Regions from separate parts of the Halomonas sp. KM-1 genome, predicted to be linked through region 2. Evidence: predicted binding sites of a transcription regulator. Region 2 holds the regulator's gene; each other region holds the start of a gene.
The links. Region 2 encodes LexA, which represses DNA repair genes until DNA is damaged. Its sites were predicted from a motif close to TACTGTNTANNTANACAGTA; they were not measured.
Positions count from the first base shown of each region.

Region 1: B8115_RS12000 (DNA topoisomerase III) is a predicted target of LexA. The motif match lies at 2,492-2,511, and genes of this name have one in related genera.
Region 3: recA (recombinase RecA) is a predicted target of LexA. The motif match lies at 2,140-2,159, and genes of this name have one in related genera.

Region 1 is NZ_BAEU01000110.1:82,912-87,584, forward strand. Features, by position in the region: gene B8115_RS11995 (ketopantoate reductase family protein) at 1-455, opposite strand, end outside; gene B8115_RS12000 (DNA topoisomerase III) at 532-2,466, opposite strand; gene B8115_RS12005 (AarF/ABC1/UbiB kinase family protein) at 2,600-3,844, shown strand; gene B8115_RS12010 (SEC-C domain-containing protein) at 3,952-4,673, shown strand, end outside.
Region 2 is NZ_BAEU01000118.1:8,565-13,237, forward strand. Features, by position in the region: gene purU (formyltetrahydrofolate deformylase) at 1-330, shown strand, start outside; gene B8115_RS13425 (energy-coupling factor ABC transporter permease) at 349-1,020, shown strand; gene dinB (DNA polymerase IV) at 1,057-2,106, opposite strand; gene lexA (transcriptional repressor LexA) at 2,246-2,893, opposite strand; gene B8115_RS13440 (TetR/AcrR family transcriptional regulator) at 3,091-3,759, shown strand; gene B8115_RS13445 (L,D-transpeptidase) at 3,761-4,279, shown strand; gene nagZ (beta-N-acetylhexosaminidase) at 4,381-4,673, shown strand, end outside.
Region 3 is NZ_BAEU01000165.1:35,112-39,784, reverse strand. Features, by position in the region: gene mutS (DNA mismatch repair protein MutS) at 1-1,406, opposite strand, end outside; gene B8115_RS22375 (CinA family protein) at 1,575-2,102, shown strand; gene recA (recombinase RecA) at 2,266-3,330, shown strand; gene B8115_RS22365 (regulatory protein RecX) at 3,364-3,846, shown strand; gene alaS (alanine--tRNA ligase) at 4,020-4,673, shown strand, end outside.

The sequences.
Region 1 (4,673 bases), on a different contig from region 2:
GCATGGCGGCCGATCAGATCGCCGAGGTAGGTGATGCCGCGTCCGGCATGGGTCACGCCCTCGTCGCCCGAGAGCCAGGCACCCTCTGTGGTGGAGGCGCACAGCACGGGCCCCGGGTGGCGGCGCTGAAGTTCGGGCTGGACCTGATAGCCGTTCTGCCACAGCACAAGAATCGGGCTGCCGGTGAGCCGGGCCATGGCGCTCTCGTAGGCCGCATGAGCGTCGTAGGCCTTAGTGGTCAGGTGCAGAAATGCCGGTGCCAGCGGCGGCAGCTCTGCCAGGGTGGTCATGTCCAGGGGCACGGTGCGCCGGATGCCTTCCGGCGTGACGAGGGTCTGCGTGGTGGGCAGGCCCCGCCGTCCGGCCACCTTGACCGGTGCCACACCCGCCAGGTGCAGGGCCACGAGCCGGCCCAGGGCGCCGGGGCCAACGACCAGGTGAGTCTGCTCGTTCATGGTGTGCCTCGTTGATGGAATACGGCAGCATACCGATGGCTTGCCGAATCACGCCAGCCCGACGTGTCAGGCACGGCTAGGCCTTGGTGCGTGGCTTGCGTTGCCCTCGTGTCGACGCCGCTCGGCTACGCCGCGGCTTGCCGGACGCTTTGCGCCGGGGGCTACGCGAGCCGGTCGCTACCTCGCCCTGGGCCGCGGCCATGGCCTGGCGCAGTCGCTGCGAGTCGGCCTTGCTCAGCAGGCCGCGCAGGTCGTCGACGAGAGCGCTGAGAAAGGGGGCCGGGTCGTCGTCGCGTTCGGCAATCGCCGTCAGGCGCTGCTCCCATAGCGCCGTGCGCTCGGGACGGGTCGCGGCATCGGGCAGCGAGGCGATCAGACCGCTGCCCAGGCGAGTGGCGCGCAGCGCCTTGTTCTGGCGTACCAGATAGCCGCGCTCGATCAGCGTCTCGATGATGCCGGCGCGGGTCGCTTCGGTGCCCAGGCCGTCGTGCTCACGCAGGGTGCGCTTGACCTGGGGGTCGTCGACGTAGCGGGCAATGTTCATCATCGCCTTGATCAGACTGGCATCGGTGAAGGGTTCTGGCGGGCGCGTCTCGCGATCTTCCACGGCGCTTGCCGTCACCCGACAGCCTTCCCCCTCACTGAGAGGTGGCAGCGGTGGAGCCTCGTCGCGGGTGGTGAAGAGTGGCTTCCAGCCCGGCTGCAGCAGTTCCTGTCCGCTGGCGCGGAAGCACTCGCCCATAATGGTAAATTCCGCCTTCACCTCACGAGCGATCAGCGGCGGGTAGAACTGGGCCAACACGTTGCGGGCGATCAGTCGGAACACATCGGCTTCGGCACGCTCTAGGCGTGCAAGTTCGGCCGGTTTGCCGGTGGGCGCCAAGGCGTGGTGGGCGCCGACCTTCCTGTCGTCCCAGGCCTTGGAGCGCAGCGCGAAATCGGCGCCGGCGAGCCAGCCGCGTAGCGTCTCGTCCTGGCTGCAGGCGCCGCTCAGCGTGGCGCGAGCCTGGACCAGATGCTCCTCGGGCAGGTAGCGACAGTCCGAACGTGGGTAGGTGATCAGCTTGTGGCGTTCGTAGAGCCGCTGGCAGATATCCAGCACCATCTGGGCGGAGAGGCCGAAACGCCGTGCGGCGTCCACCTGCAGCGCAGAAAGCGAATAGGGCAGCGGAGCGGCCTGGCGTTTCTGGCGGCTCTCTAGCGACGTCAGACGCCCCTCGGCGCCTGGCAGACGTGCCGCCAGCACCTCGGCCGGGGCGCGCTCGAGCAGGCGGCCCTGCTCGTCAAGGCGGTGCTGCTCGCCGGGCTGCCACCAGGCGCGCAGGCTGCCGTTGGCGACTGCCAGATCGGCCCACAGCACGTGGAAGGGATAGGGCCTGAAGTCGCGGATCTCGGCGTCGCGGCGCACCACCAGGCCAAGCACCGGGGTCTGCACACGGCCCACCGAGAGCACCCCGTCGTGGCCGGCCTGACGGCCGGTCAGGGTCCAGGCGCGGGTCAGGTTGATGCCGTACAGCCAGTCGGCCCGAGAGCGCGACTCGGCGGCGCGATAGAGCGGCTGATATCGGGCGTTGTCCTCCAGACGGGACAAGGCGCGCTGTACCGCAGGCCGGTTGAGGTCGTTGACCAGCAGACGCGCCACCGGCCCCTTCCAGCCCAGATATTCGATCACTTCCTGCACCAGCAGCTGGCCTTCGCGGTCCGGATCGCCGGCATGCACTACCACGCGGGCCTGCTTGAGCAGCTTGCGAATCACGGCGAGCTGGCCTCTGGCCTTGGGACGTGGCGCCAGTTGCCATCGGGTCGGCAGGATCGGCAAATGGTCCAGCCGCCACTGCTTGTAGGCGCTATCGTAGGCATCGGGCGGTGCCTGCTCCAGCAGGTGGCCCAGGCACCAGGTGACGACGGTATCGTTGCCGCGCAGGGCGCCGTCCTCACGCTTCGTGTCGCCCGGTAGGGCGTCGGCGATGGCTCGGGCGAGGCTGGGTTTCTCGGCAATGATCAGGCGCATGAAAGACTCGGACTTGGGAGTTCGTTTATGGATATTCTTACAGTAACCCGTCGGTAAGACCAGATGTCGTGCGCCAAAAAGCTGTACAGTTCCTGTATCGTGGTTCGGCAGCAAAGGCCAGGAGAGCATCCACATGCGTGAGCGAGGAAGGACGAGACGGCTTTTCGGTCTCGGTGCGCGTACCGGCGGGGCGTTTCTGCGCAGTCGCTTCGGTGGCGAAGCCGATTGGCGCGCCTTGGGCGAGGCGCTGTTCGACGGCCTCTCCGAGCTCAAGGGGCCGGCCATGAAACTGGCCCAGATCGTGGCCCAGTGGGACGACCTGCTGCCGCCCGATCTCGCCGAGGAGCTGGCCCGCCTGCAGCGCCAGGCCGAACCGATGCCCTGGGAGGGCATTCGCCGCACCCTGGAGGCGCAGTACGGCGACCTGGAGCGTCACTTCCGCGAGGTCGAGACACGGCCTTTTGCCAGCGCTTCGATGGGGCAGGTGCATCGCGCGGTCACCCATGCCGGCGAAACCCTGGTGCTCAAGGTGCAGTACCCGGGCCTGGCCGAGATTCTGGAAGGCGATCTGGCCCAACTGCGACGCATCATGCGGCTGGGGCGCTGGCTGAAGGTGCCCCAGGTGCGTCTGGATGCGCTGTTCGAGGAGCTTGCCGCCAGCCTGCGCGGCGAGCTCGACTACCATGCCGAGGCCAACGCGCTGGCACGCTATCGCCAGCGCTACTCTCATCTCGAGGGATTGCTCATCCCCGAGCCGTTGCCCGAGCTTTCCGGACCGCGGGTACTGGCCATGCGCTACGTGGCCGGCACGCCGCTGCGCGAGCTGGAGCAGGCCGACGATGCGACCTGCCAGCGCGTTGCCGCAACGCTTGCCGATTGGCTCACCGAAGAGCTATTTACCCACGGCGAACTGCATGCCGACCCGCATGCCGGCAACTTTGCCGTGGCCGACGATGGCCGGCTGGTGATCTACGATCTGGGGGCGGTGATCCCGGTACCTGAAGCCCATCTCCGCGCCATGATGCAGCTGCTCGATGCCACCCTGGCCGGCGACCCCATGGCGATGGACGATGCCCTGCGCCGACTGGGCGGACGCCAGGGGCAGGGAGCGCCGCTGGCGCTGTATCGTGAATCGGCCGAGGCCGTGGCGCCGCTGTTCGAGCCTGGCCCTCAGGACTTCTCGGACGTCAGGGTGCATCGCCGCTTGCGCGATCTCACGCCCAAGGTGTGGGCGGCCATGGACCGCCTGCAGCCGCCTGCCGACGTGCTGCTGCTCTCGCGCACTTTGAACGGGCACTACTGGAACCTGGTACGCCTGGGGGCCCGCCTGGACATGCACGCCCGTACCCGGCCGCTGTTGGAATGGGCGCGCCGTTGAGTTCCGAGGGCGGAACCCGGGACGGGTGCGAACGCTCCTTGCGCACAACACCGAGTCACGCTTCCCTGTTACTATATGCGCCATTTTCGAACTGGCGGAGAGAGTGAATGCTGGCAGTATGGGTGGAGCAGCTGCTGGGTTTTGCCTCGGGTGCCTTGGCAGTCATCCGAGAGGAAGAGCGCTATCCGGCGTTCATGGCTTGGGCGCGCGAGGAAGGCGCCGAACTGATGGGCGGCGATCTGGCCATGGCCCAGGCAATGGCGCCCATCCTGTGGAGCCAGACCCCGCTGGAGCGCGCCGGCTTCACCTGTGAGCCGCTGGCACGTCCGGGCCGCAACGAACCCTGCTGGTGCGACTCCGGGCGCAAGACCAAGCACTGCTGCGGAGCCGTCGCGATGCCGGCCGAAGTGCCGGACCACCTGATGTGGATGCTCTCGCTGCGCGACTGGAAGGGGCCCACCCTCAAGGCGGCCCTGGAGAGCGGCCACGCGCCCGCTCAGGCCCTGCTGGAAGCAGGCCTGATCGCCGCCGAAACCGGCCAGCGCGGTCGCGCCCAGCAGATCCTCGAATCGCTGTTCCAGCGCGCCGACTGGTCGCGCCTTCCGGCTCAGGCCGAGCCGGCCTTCGAGCTGCTGATCGACCTCTACCAGGAGCGCGGCTTCACTCGCAAGCGGGCCGAGCTGCTCGATGAGGTGCTCGACCGCGGCCCGCTGTTCCTGCGCGGGGTGGCGCTGGAGCGCCTGTGCCTCATGCACCTCGACAGCGACGATTTGGACAGCGCCCGCGCCGCCTTCGTGCGCGCCCAGCAGGCGCTGCCCGACTCGCCGAC
Region 2 (4,673 bases):
CTGCCGCCGCGACTGTGCCAGCGCTATGCCGGTCGGGTGATCAACATCCATCACAGCTTCCTGCCCTCCTTTGCCGGTGCGCGTCCCTATCATCAGGCTCACTCCCGGGGCGTGAAGCTGATCGGCGCCACCTGTCACTACGTCACCGAGGAACTGGACGCCGGGCCGATCATCGAACAGGACATACACCGGGTGAGTCACTGCCATACGCCGCAGGACCTGGTGCGTTTCGGCCGCGACGTGGAGAAGGCGGTATTGGCCCGCGGGTTGCGCTGGCATCTGGAAGATCGGGTGCTGATCCACGGCAACAAGACGGTCGTCTTTGCCTGAACCCGAAGGGAGTTCGGCATGACCATATCCGAGCTGATACTACCGACATGGATACTGCTTGCCTGCGCAGCGGTATCGTTGTCGGTGCTGGGGCTGTCGGTGGTGCATCACTCCTGGCAGGTGCTGCTGAGCGACCGGGCTCTGCAGCACCGCTGGCTGGCGGCAAGCGTGGCGGTCGTGCTGATGTGGCAGCTCAGGGCGCAGTCGGTGGACTGGCTGAGCCTGCACTTGATGCTCACGGCATTGCTGACGCTGATCTTCAAGGCGCCATTGGCGCTCATGACCAATCTGATCGCCAATCTCTCCCTGGTGCTGCTGGGCAAGGTCGGCTGGCCCTTGCTGGGCGTCAACGTGCTGGTCAACGGGGTGATTCCCATGATGATCACGGTGTCGATCTGGCGCATCGTGGACCGCTATCTGCCCGACAACCTGTTCGTGCTCATATTCGTATGCGGCTTCTTCGGTGCGGCGCTGGCAGCGCTGGGAGCTGGGGGCGCTGGGCTGGGGCTGGTCATGCTGGCGGCCGGCGATCCGGAGGCGGTGTACCTGGCCAGGGAGTATGCACTGTTCCTGCCACTGCTGATGCCGCCCGAAGCCTTCATCACCGGGATGCTGCTCAGCATTCTAATGGTCTACCACCCCCACTGGGTCGCCACCTTCGACAGCCACCGCTATATCGATACCAAGTGATCGGGAGGCGGTAGTTGAGTGGCAGGCGGCGAGGAATCAGAAGGGCAGGCTGAGCTGGCGTCTGGCATCGTCCGACACCAGCCTCACGCCCACGCCGAGCAGGCGCACCGGGCGTCCTTGCCTGGCCCAGGCCTGCTCCATCAGCGAGGCGAAGGTCTCGGCGCTGGGCGAAGCGCCTCGGGAGTCCAGCGTGGTCAGCGAAAAGTCGTCGAAGCGTACCTTCACGAAGGCCCCCGACACGGGCGGGTGGCCGTGGCGAGCCAGACGCGCCTCCAGGCGTTCGCAGAGCGGGTTCAACTGTTCGTAGCACTGGGCCAGGTCGGGCAGGTCGCTGGCAAAGGTGGTCTCCACGCTCACCGACTTGCGCTCGCGCTCGATGCGCACCGGCCGCTCGTCGATGCCCCGCGACAGTTCGAACAGGCGGCGGCCGAACTTGCCGAATTCCTGCAGCAGGCGTTCCAGAGGAACCTGCTGCAGATCTTCGCAGGTGGCAATTTCGAGCGTCTCGAGACGCTTGGCCGTGGCCGGGCCGACGCCGTGCAGCTTGGTTACGGGCAACTGGCGCAGGAACGCATCGACCTGGTCCGGGGCGATGACGGTGAGGCCGTCCGGCTTCTCCCAGTCGCTGGCGATCTTGGCCAGGAATTTCGCCGGGGCCGCGCCAACCGAGACGGTGATCCCGACGCGTTTGAAGCACTCTTCCTTCAACCAGCGCGCCATCCAGGTGGCGCTGCCCGAAAAGCGCGTGACGTCGGTGACGTCGAGAAAGGCTTCATCCAGCGAGAGCGGCTCCACCAGCGGCGTCAGCTCGTGGAAGATGGCCAGCAACTGCTGCGAGGCTTCGCGGTAGCGGTCGAAGTCACCCTTGAGCAGGGTGAGGTGGGGGCACAGGCGCAGAGCCCTGGCGGTCGGCATGGCGGAGCGGATGCCGTAGGCCCGCGCCGGATAGTTGCAGGTAGCGATCACCCCGCGGCCCTCGGCGCTGCCACCGATGGCCAGCGGCACCTCGCGCAGCGCCGGGTTGTCGCGCATTTCCACTGCGGCATAGAAACAGTCGCAGTCGGCATGCAGAATCTTGCGACTCATCAGTGTCGTTCCGCTCAGTTGGAGCGCTTTCTGAGCGATGACCAGACTAGGCGGAGCTCGACGAGGAAGCGGAGTTGACTGTAGTCAATGAGCATTCCGAGGAGAGCTCCAACGCCGTATGGTCGAGTTCAGGAAGCGATCAACCCAAAGCTTGGCCGTTGCCGCCACGTATGACCCCCACTCCGATTCCTTCGATCTCCAGCTCCTGATGGCGCAGGTCGACCTCGATGGGAGCGAACTCCGCGTTCTCCGCCTCCAGCACGACCCGATGGCCCTGGCGATGGAAGCGCTTGACCGTCACCTCGTCTTCGAGACGCGCCACCACGATCTGGCCGTCGCGCACACGCTCGGTGCGATGCACCGCCAGCAGGTCGCCTTCGAGGATGCCGATATCCTTCATCGACAGGCCGCGAACCTTGAGCAGGTAGTCGGCGCGGGGCGTGAAGTAGTCCGGCGGCAGTGGGCAGTAGCGATCGATATGCTCGGCGGCGAGGATCGGGCTACCGGCGGCGACCTCACCGATCACCGGCAACCCCTCGCTGTTGGGCTCCAGGGCGCTGGTATCGTTGTCCTGTGCCGGCAGGCGTATGCCGCGCGAAGTGCCGCGTATCACCCGGATCACGCCCTTGCGCTCCAGCGCACGCAGGTGCTCCTCGGCGGCGTTCGGCGAGCGGAAACCCAGGGCCCGGGCGATCTCGGCCCGAGTGGGAGGATAGCCGAGCTCGTGCATGGTCTTGACGATGAAGTCGTACACGTTCTGCTGGCGCGAGGTGAGGGGGCGGCTCATGGCGAACTCCGATGGCTGTCTTGCTCTATTGTGCAAGTATACAGCATGGAAGTCTATCCAGTAAAAGTGAAGTTCAGCCGAGCTGTATTCCGCGGTGTCGTTTAAAACGCTGATGCAACGCTATACGTTGTGAGAAGGCAGCGAATGACGTAGACTTTTGTAATGTTTAAAACAGGCGTTTCCAGCGGGAATTGATCATGGCCCAGACCGATACCGTCACGCGCATTCTCGATACCGCCGAGGTGCTTTTTGCCGAACGCGGTTTTGCCGAGACCTCACTGCGCACCATTACCAGCAAGGCGCGCGTCAATCTAGCGGCAGTGAACTATCACTTCGGCTCCAAGAAGGCGCTGATCCAGGCGGTATTCTCACGCTACCTTGACCCTTTCACGGTGCGTTTCCATCATGCCCTCGATGAACTCGAGGCGCAGCATGCCGGTGGCGTCATTCCGTTGGAAGAGCTGCTCGAGACCATGGCGCGCACCGTGCTCGAGGTGCCGGCGGAGAAGCACAGCCTCAAGGTGTTCATGAAGCTGCTGGGGTTGGCCTACAGCCAGGCCCAGGGGCATCTGCGGCGGCACATCCAGGAGGAGTACGGCAGCGTCTTCACCCGCTTCACCGACCTGGTGCGTCGCGCCACCCCCGAGCTGCCGGATGCCGAACGCTTCTGGCGTCTGCACTTCGTGCTGGGCACGGTGATCTTCACGCTGTCCGGTCTCGATGCGCTACGAGACATCGCCGAGAAGGACTATCACGAGCACGTGTCGGTGCGTGACCTGATACGCCGTCTGCGGCCGGTCGTGGTCGCCGCCATGAATGCGCCGCTGCCGCCGCCGCCCGCCGTGCAGCCGGCCAAGGCGAGCTGAGATGCAAACGCCGAGGCTCGATGCGTTGCCTCCCAGTGAAGGGGTATGGCTCGAGGTCGACATCGGCCGCCAGTGCCTCGTGCACTGGCAGGGCGAGCAGCGGCAGGAAGAGTGGTCCGTTTCCACCGGGCTTGCCGGTACCGGCCAACGTGAAGGCAGCGGCCGTACACCGCTCGGCTGGCATTACGTGCGGGCCGCCATTGGCGATGGCTTGCCCCCCGGTAGCGTGTTTCGCGGTCGGCGTCATACCGGTGAGACGTTCAGCCAATCGCTGGCCGAGGCCCATCCGGAACGCGATTGGATACTGACGCGCATCCTCTGGCTGTGCGGGCTCGAGCGGGGGTTCAACCGCGGGGGCGCCGTCGACTCCCAAAGACGCTACATTTACCTGCATGGTACGCCGCCCGATCAGCCGATGGGGGTGCCGCGTTCGCATGGCTGCATTCGCATGCGCGATGCGGATCTGCTCGCGGTCTTCGCGCTGGCGCCGCCCGGAACGCCGGTCTGGCTCCACGAATAGAGCGCGGATTCAGTCGCACCGGATCGTGCTAGGGGGTGGCTGTCGCCTGGCACGGCTTTCGTCTAGAATCAGCTCCCTTTCATGGCCAAAGGACTCCGCTCATGACCCAGACCCTAGGTCCGGTGATGCTCGACCTGGAAGGGACCGAGTTGCGTAGCGAAGAGCGCGAAATGCTCATGCGCCAGGAGGTCGGGGGTGTCATCCTGTTCGCGCGCAACGTCGAGCATGCGCGACAAGTGCGCGAGCTGTGCAATGCCATTCGCAGCGTTCGCCCTGGGCTGCTGCTGGCCATCGATCAGGAAGGGGGGCGCGTCCAGCGCCTGCGTGACGGCGTGACGCGTCTGCCCGCCATGGGCAGGATCGGTCGTGACTACGAAGCGAATCCCGAGGTTAC
Region 3 (4,673 bases), on a different contig from region 2:
TTGAGCCCGGCCAGGCCGGTGCGCTCGCGCTCGCGGGCTTCGAGCTTCACCAGGTAGTCGCCGGCGTGCTCGGCCAGGCCGCGGTAGTCGTCGAGTTCGGCGTCGAAGCCGTCGCGGATCACGCCGCCGTCGCGGATCACCACCGGGGGATTGTCGAACAGCCCCCGGGCGAGCATGTCGGCAAGCTCGGGATAGGGACGGATATGGTGGGCCAGTTCGTCCAGGGCGGTGCCTTCGCTATAATCTTGCAGTTCACCCTGAAGCTCCGGCAGGGCGAGCAGGGCGTCGCGCAGGCGGGCCAGATCCCGCGGCCGGGCGCTGTAGAGCGCTACCCGCGCCAGAATGCGCTCCACGTCGCCGATCGCCTTGAGCAGCTCGCGCAGGGCGACGAAGCCCTCCTGCTCCAGCAGCAGGGCGACCGCGGCCTGGCGCCCCTGCACCTGGCTGCGGTCACGCAGCGGACGGTTGAGCCAGCGCTTGAGCAGCCGCGAGCCCATGGCAGTGGCGGTGGTGTCGAGCACGCTGGCCAGCGTATTGTCGCCGCCGCCGCCGAGATTGATGTCGATCTCCAGATTGCGTCGGCTGGCGGCGTCGATCACCACAGCGTCGTCGCGGTTCTCCACCCCCAGCGCGGTGACGTGGGGCAGCGGCGAGCGCTGGGTGTCGCGGGCGTACTCCACCAGCACCCCGGCGGCGGTAAGTGCGGCCTCCAGATGAGCACAGCCGAAGCCGCGCAGGTCCTGTACCTGGAACTGGTCGCACAGCAGCCGCGTGGCCGATTCGAGATCGAACAGCCAGTCGCTCTGGCGGCGCAGGCCCGGCCGCCCTTCCAGGGCGGGAGGCAGCGACAGGCTCTCGGCGATGAGCAGTTCGGCGGGATCGAGACGCTGAAGCTCGGCGAGCATGTCGCCCTCGCCCTCCACCTCGAGCACGCTGAAGCGTCCGCTGGAGAGCTCCAGCCAGGCGATGCCCCAGCAGTCGCCGGCCGGGTGCACGGCCACCAGCAGGTTGTCGCGGCGGGCATCGAGCAGCGCCTCGTCGTGCAGCGTGCCGGGGGTGACGATACGCACCACGCGACGCTCCACCGGTCCCTTGCTCGTCGCCGGATCGCCGATCTGCTCGCAGATCGCCACCGACTCGCCGGCCTTGACCAGGCGCGCCAGGTAGCCCTCGGCGCTGTGGTAGGGCACGCCGGCCATGGGAATCGGCTTGCCGGCGGACTGACCGCGCTGGGTCAGGGTGATGTCGAGCAGGGCGGCGGCGCGTCTGGCGTCGTCGAAAAACAGCTCGTAGAAATCGCCCATACGATAGAAGAGCAGCACGTCGGGATGCTCGCGCTTGATCCTCAGATACTGGGCCATCATCGGGGTATGGGCCGGCATGGCCGTCTTGACCGCGTCGTTCATGCGTTCTCGGCTGGCTCGTCGATTGTGTGGGGCGTGGGAGGGCAAGGTTAACATGCGCGGCCCGGAGCCGACACGCTCGGGGTCTGCGGGATACTGTACAGATGGTCTGTCGCCGCGGGGAGGATGCGCTATGGTGGCAGGCAGTCCCACTCGATCAGGAGCGATACCATGCCGCATAGTGCTACCAGCCTGGCCAACCTCGATCTCACCACGCTGGCCGAGCGCCTCGGACGGCGCTGCCGCGAGCAGGGCGTCAGCGTGACCGCGGCCGAATCGTGCACCGGTGGTGGAGTGGCCAGTGCCATCACCGCGGTGGCGGGCAGTTCGGACTACTTCGAGACCGGCTACGTGACCTATTCCAATGCGGCCAAGGCCCGCCTGCTGGGCGTTGCCGAGGCGCTGATCGCCCAGCACGGTGCCGTCAGCCGTGAGGTGGTGGAGGCGATGGTGGCGGGTGCCTGCCGCGACAGCGGCGCCAAGCTGGGGGTGGCGATCAGCGGCGTGGCCGGCCCCGATGGCGGTACGCCGGAGAAGCCGGTGGGCACCGTCTGGCTGGCCTGGGGCAGCGAGCACGAGCAGCGCGCCGAGCGTTTCCAGTTTCCCGGCGACCGGCGGGCGGTGCGCGAGCGGGCGGTGCGCGAGGCCATCGTCGGGCTGATTCGCTACCTGGAGAACCCGCCGGGGCAATCACGTTGAACGAGTGACTAGGCGCGCGGCGTTTTTTTCGTCATACTACTGTCCAACCATACAGTGTCCGGGCGTGCTCCCCTTGGCGGCCCACCATTCATCATTTGTATTTGCAGCATTGTATTTGCAGCATTGCATTTGCAGCGTCTGCGAGTTCTGCGAGGAGAGCCTCATGGCACAGGATGAAAATCGTTCCAAGGCATTGAATGCCGCCCTTTCCCAGATCGAGCGGCAGTTCGGCAAGGGTACCGTGATGCGCCTGGGCGATGCGCCGCGGGTGGCGATGCCCTCGGTGTCCACCGGTTCGCTGGGGCTGGACATCGCCCTGGGCATCGGCGGCCTGCCCTTTGGCCGCGTGGTGGAGATCTTCGGTCCGGAATCCTCGGGCAAGACCACCCTGACCCTGTCGGTGATCGCCCAGGCCCAGAAGCAGGGCAAGACCTGCGCCTTCATCGATGCCGAGCACGCCCTCGACCCGAGCTACGCCGAGAAACTCGGCGTCAACCTCGACGACTTGCTGGTGTCGCAGCCGGACACCGGCGAGCAGGCGCTGGAGATCTGCGACATGCTGGTGCGCTCCGGCGGCGTCGACGTGATCATCATCGACTCGGTGGCGGCGCTCACCCCGCGGGCCGAGATCGAGGGCGAGATGGGCGACTCCCATGTCGGTCTGCAGGCGCGCCTGATGTCCCAGGCCCTGCGCAAGATCACCGGCCACATCAAGAACGCCAACTGCCTGGTGGTGTTCATCAATCAGATCCGCATGAAGATCGGCGTGATGTTCGGCAGCCCCGAGACCACCACCGGCGGCAACGCGCTGAAGTTTTATGCCAGCGTGCGCCTCGACATCCGCCGTACCGGTTCGGTCAAGCAGGGCGACGAGGTGACCGGCAACGAGACCCGCGTCAAGGTGGTGAAGAACAAGGTGGCACCGCCGTTCCGTCAGGCCGAATTCCAGATTCTCTACGGCAAGGGTATCTACCATGCCGGTGAGGTGATCGACCTCGGTGTACAGTGCAACCTGGTCGACAAGGCCGGTGCCTGGTACAGCTACAAGGGCAACAAGATCGGTCAGGGCAAGGCCAACGCCGCCCAGTTCCTCGAGGACAACCCGGCGGTGATGGAGGAGATCGAGAGCCAGATCCGCGGCCAGCTGCTGGCCACGGCGGCGCCCAAGGAGGAGGAGATCGCTGAGCCGCTGGCTGCCGAGGCCGAGCGCGAGGACGACCTGCTCTAAGCCAGGTCGCACTAAATCAGGTTGCTCTAAATCATGCCATTGCAGCCCGGCTCCGAGCGTGCGTCGTCCCCGCGGGACGACGCCATCCGCCTGCTGGCCCGGCGCGAGTACACTCGCGCCGAGCTGACACAGCGGCTCGCGGCGCGTGCCCACTCGGCAGAGGCGATAGCCGCCTGCCTCGATACCCTGGCCGACGAAGGGCTGCAGTCCGACGCCCGCTTCGTCGAGAGCTTCGTGCGCTCGCGCATCGCGCGCGGCCAGGGTCCGCTGAAGGTGCGGGCCGAGCTGGAGCGGCGCGGCGTCGAACGCGCCCTGATCGCGACCGCACTGGCCGAGGTCGAGCGGGAGGGCGAGGTCGATTGGTTCGAGCTCGCCGCCGCGACGCTGGCGCGGCGCTACTCCCTGCCGGACAGCACCCCCCGTGAGCGCGCCCGACGCGAGCGCTTCCTGGCGTCTCGCGGCTTCGAATTCGAGCATGTGCGCTACGCCCTCGAGCGTCTCGACTCGGTCGAATGACGTTCGCTTGGGCGCCTCCTCTTTAGTCGCTTGACAACTGCGTTATAATGCCTCCCTTTGTGAACGCCCTCGGTGGCGCTCCTGACACGCCAAGGCGTGCGAATTCGGCCATGTGAAGCGGCGCCGAGCGCGCCTGCCCGTCGGGTGACCACGCTCATCGCCACGGATATGCCATGAAAAGCGCAGACATCAGACAGGCCTTTCTGAATTACTTCGAGGAGCACGGGCATACCGTTGTGCCATCCAGCTCCCTGGTGCCGGGCAACGACCCGACGCTGCTGTTCACCAATGCCGGCATGGTGCCGTTCAAGGACGTCTTCCTCGGCCGTGACCCGCGCCCCTACGTGCGTGCGGCCTCGTCCCAGCGCTGCGTGCGCGCCGGCGGCAAGCACAACGACCTCGACAACGTCGGCTACACCGCACGGCATCACACCTTCTTCGAGATGCTGGGCAACTTCAGCTTCGGCGACTACTTCAAGCGCGACGCCATCCGCCTGGCCTGGACCTTCCTCACCGAGCGCATGGGGCTGCCGGCCGAGAAGCTGTGGGTCACGGTGTTCACCGAAGACGACGAGGCCTACGGCATCTGGGCCGACGAGATAGGCGTGCCGCACGAGCGCATCGCGCGTATCGGCGCCAAGGACAACTTCTGGCAGATGGGCGATACCGGCCCCTGCGGCCCCTGCTCGGAGATCTTCTACGACCACGGTCCCGAGGTGTGGGGCGGCCCTCCCGGCACTCCCGAGGAGGACGGCGACCGCTACATCGAGATCTGGAACCTGGTGTTCATGCAGTTCGACCGCGATGCGGCCGGCAACCTGAACCCC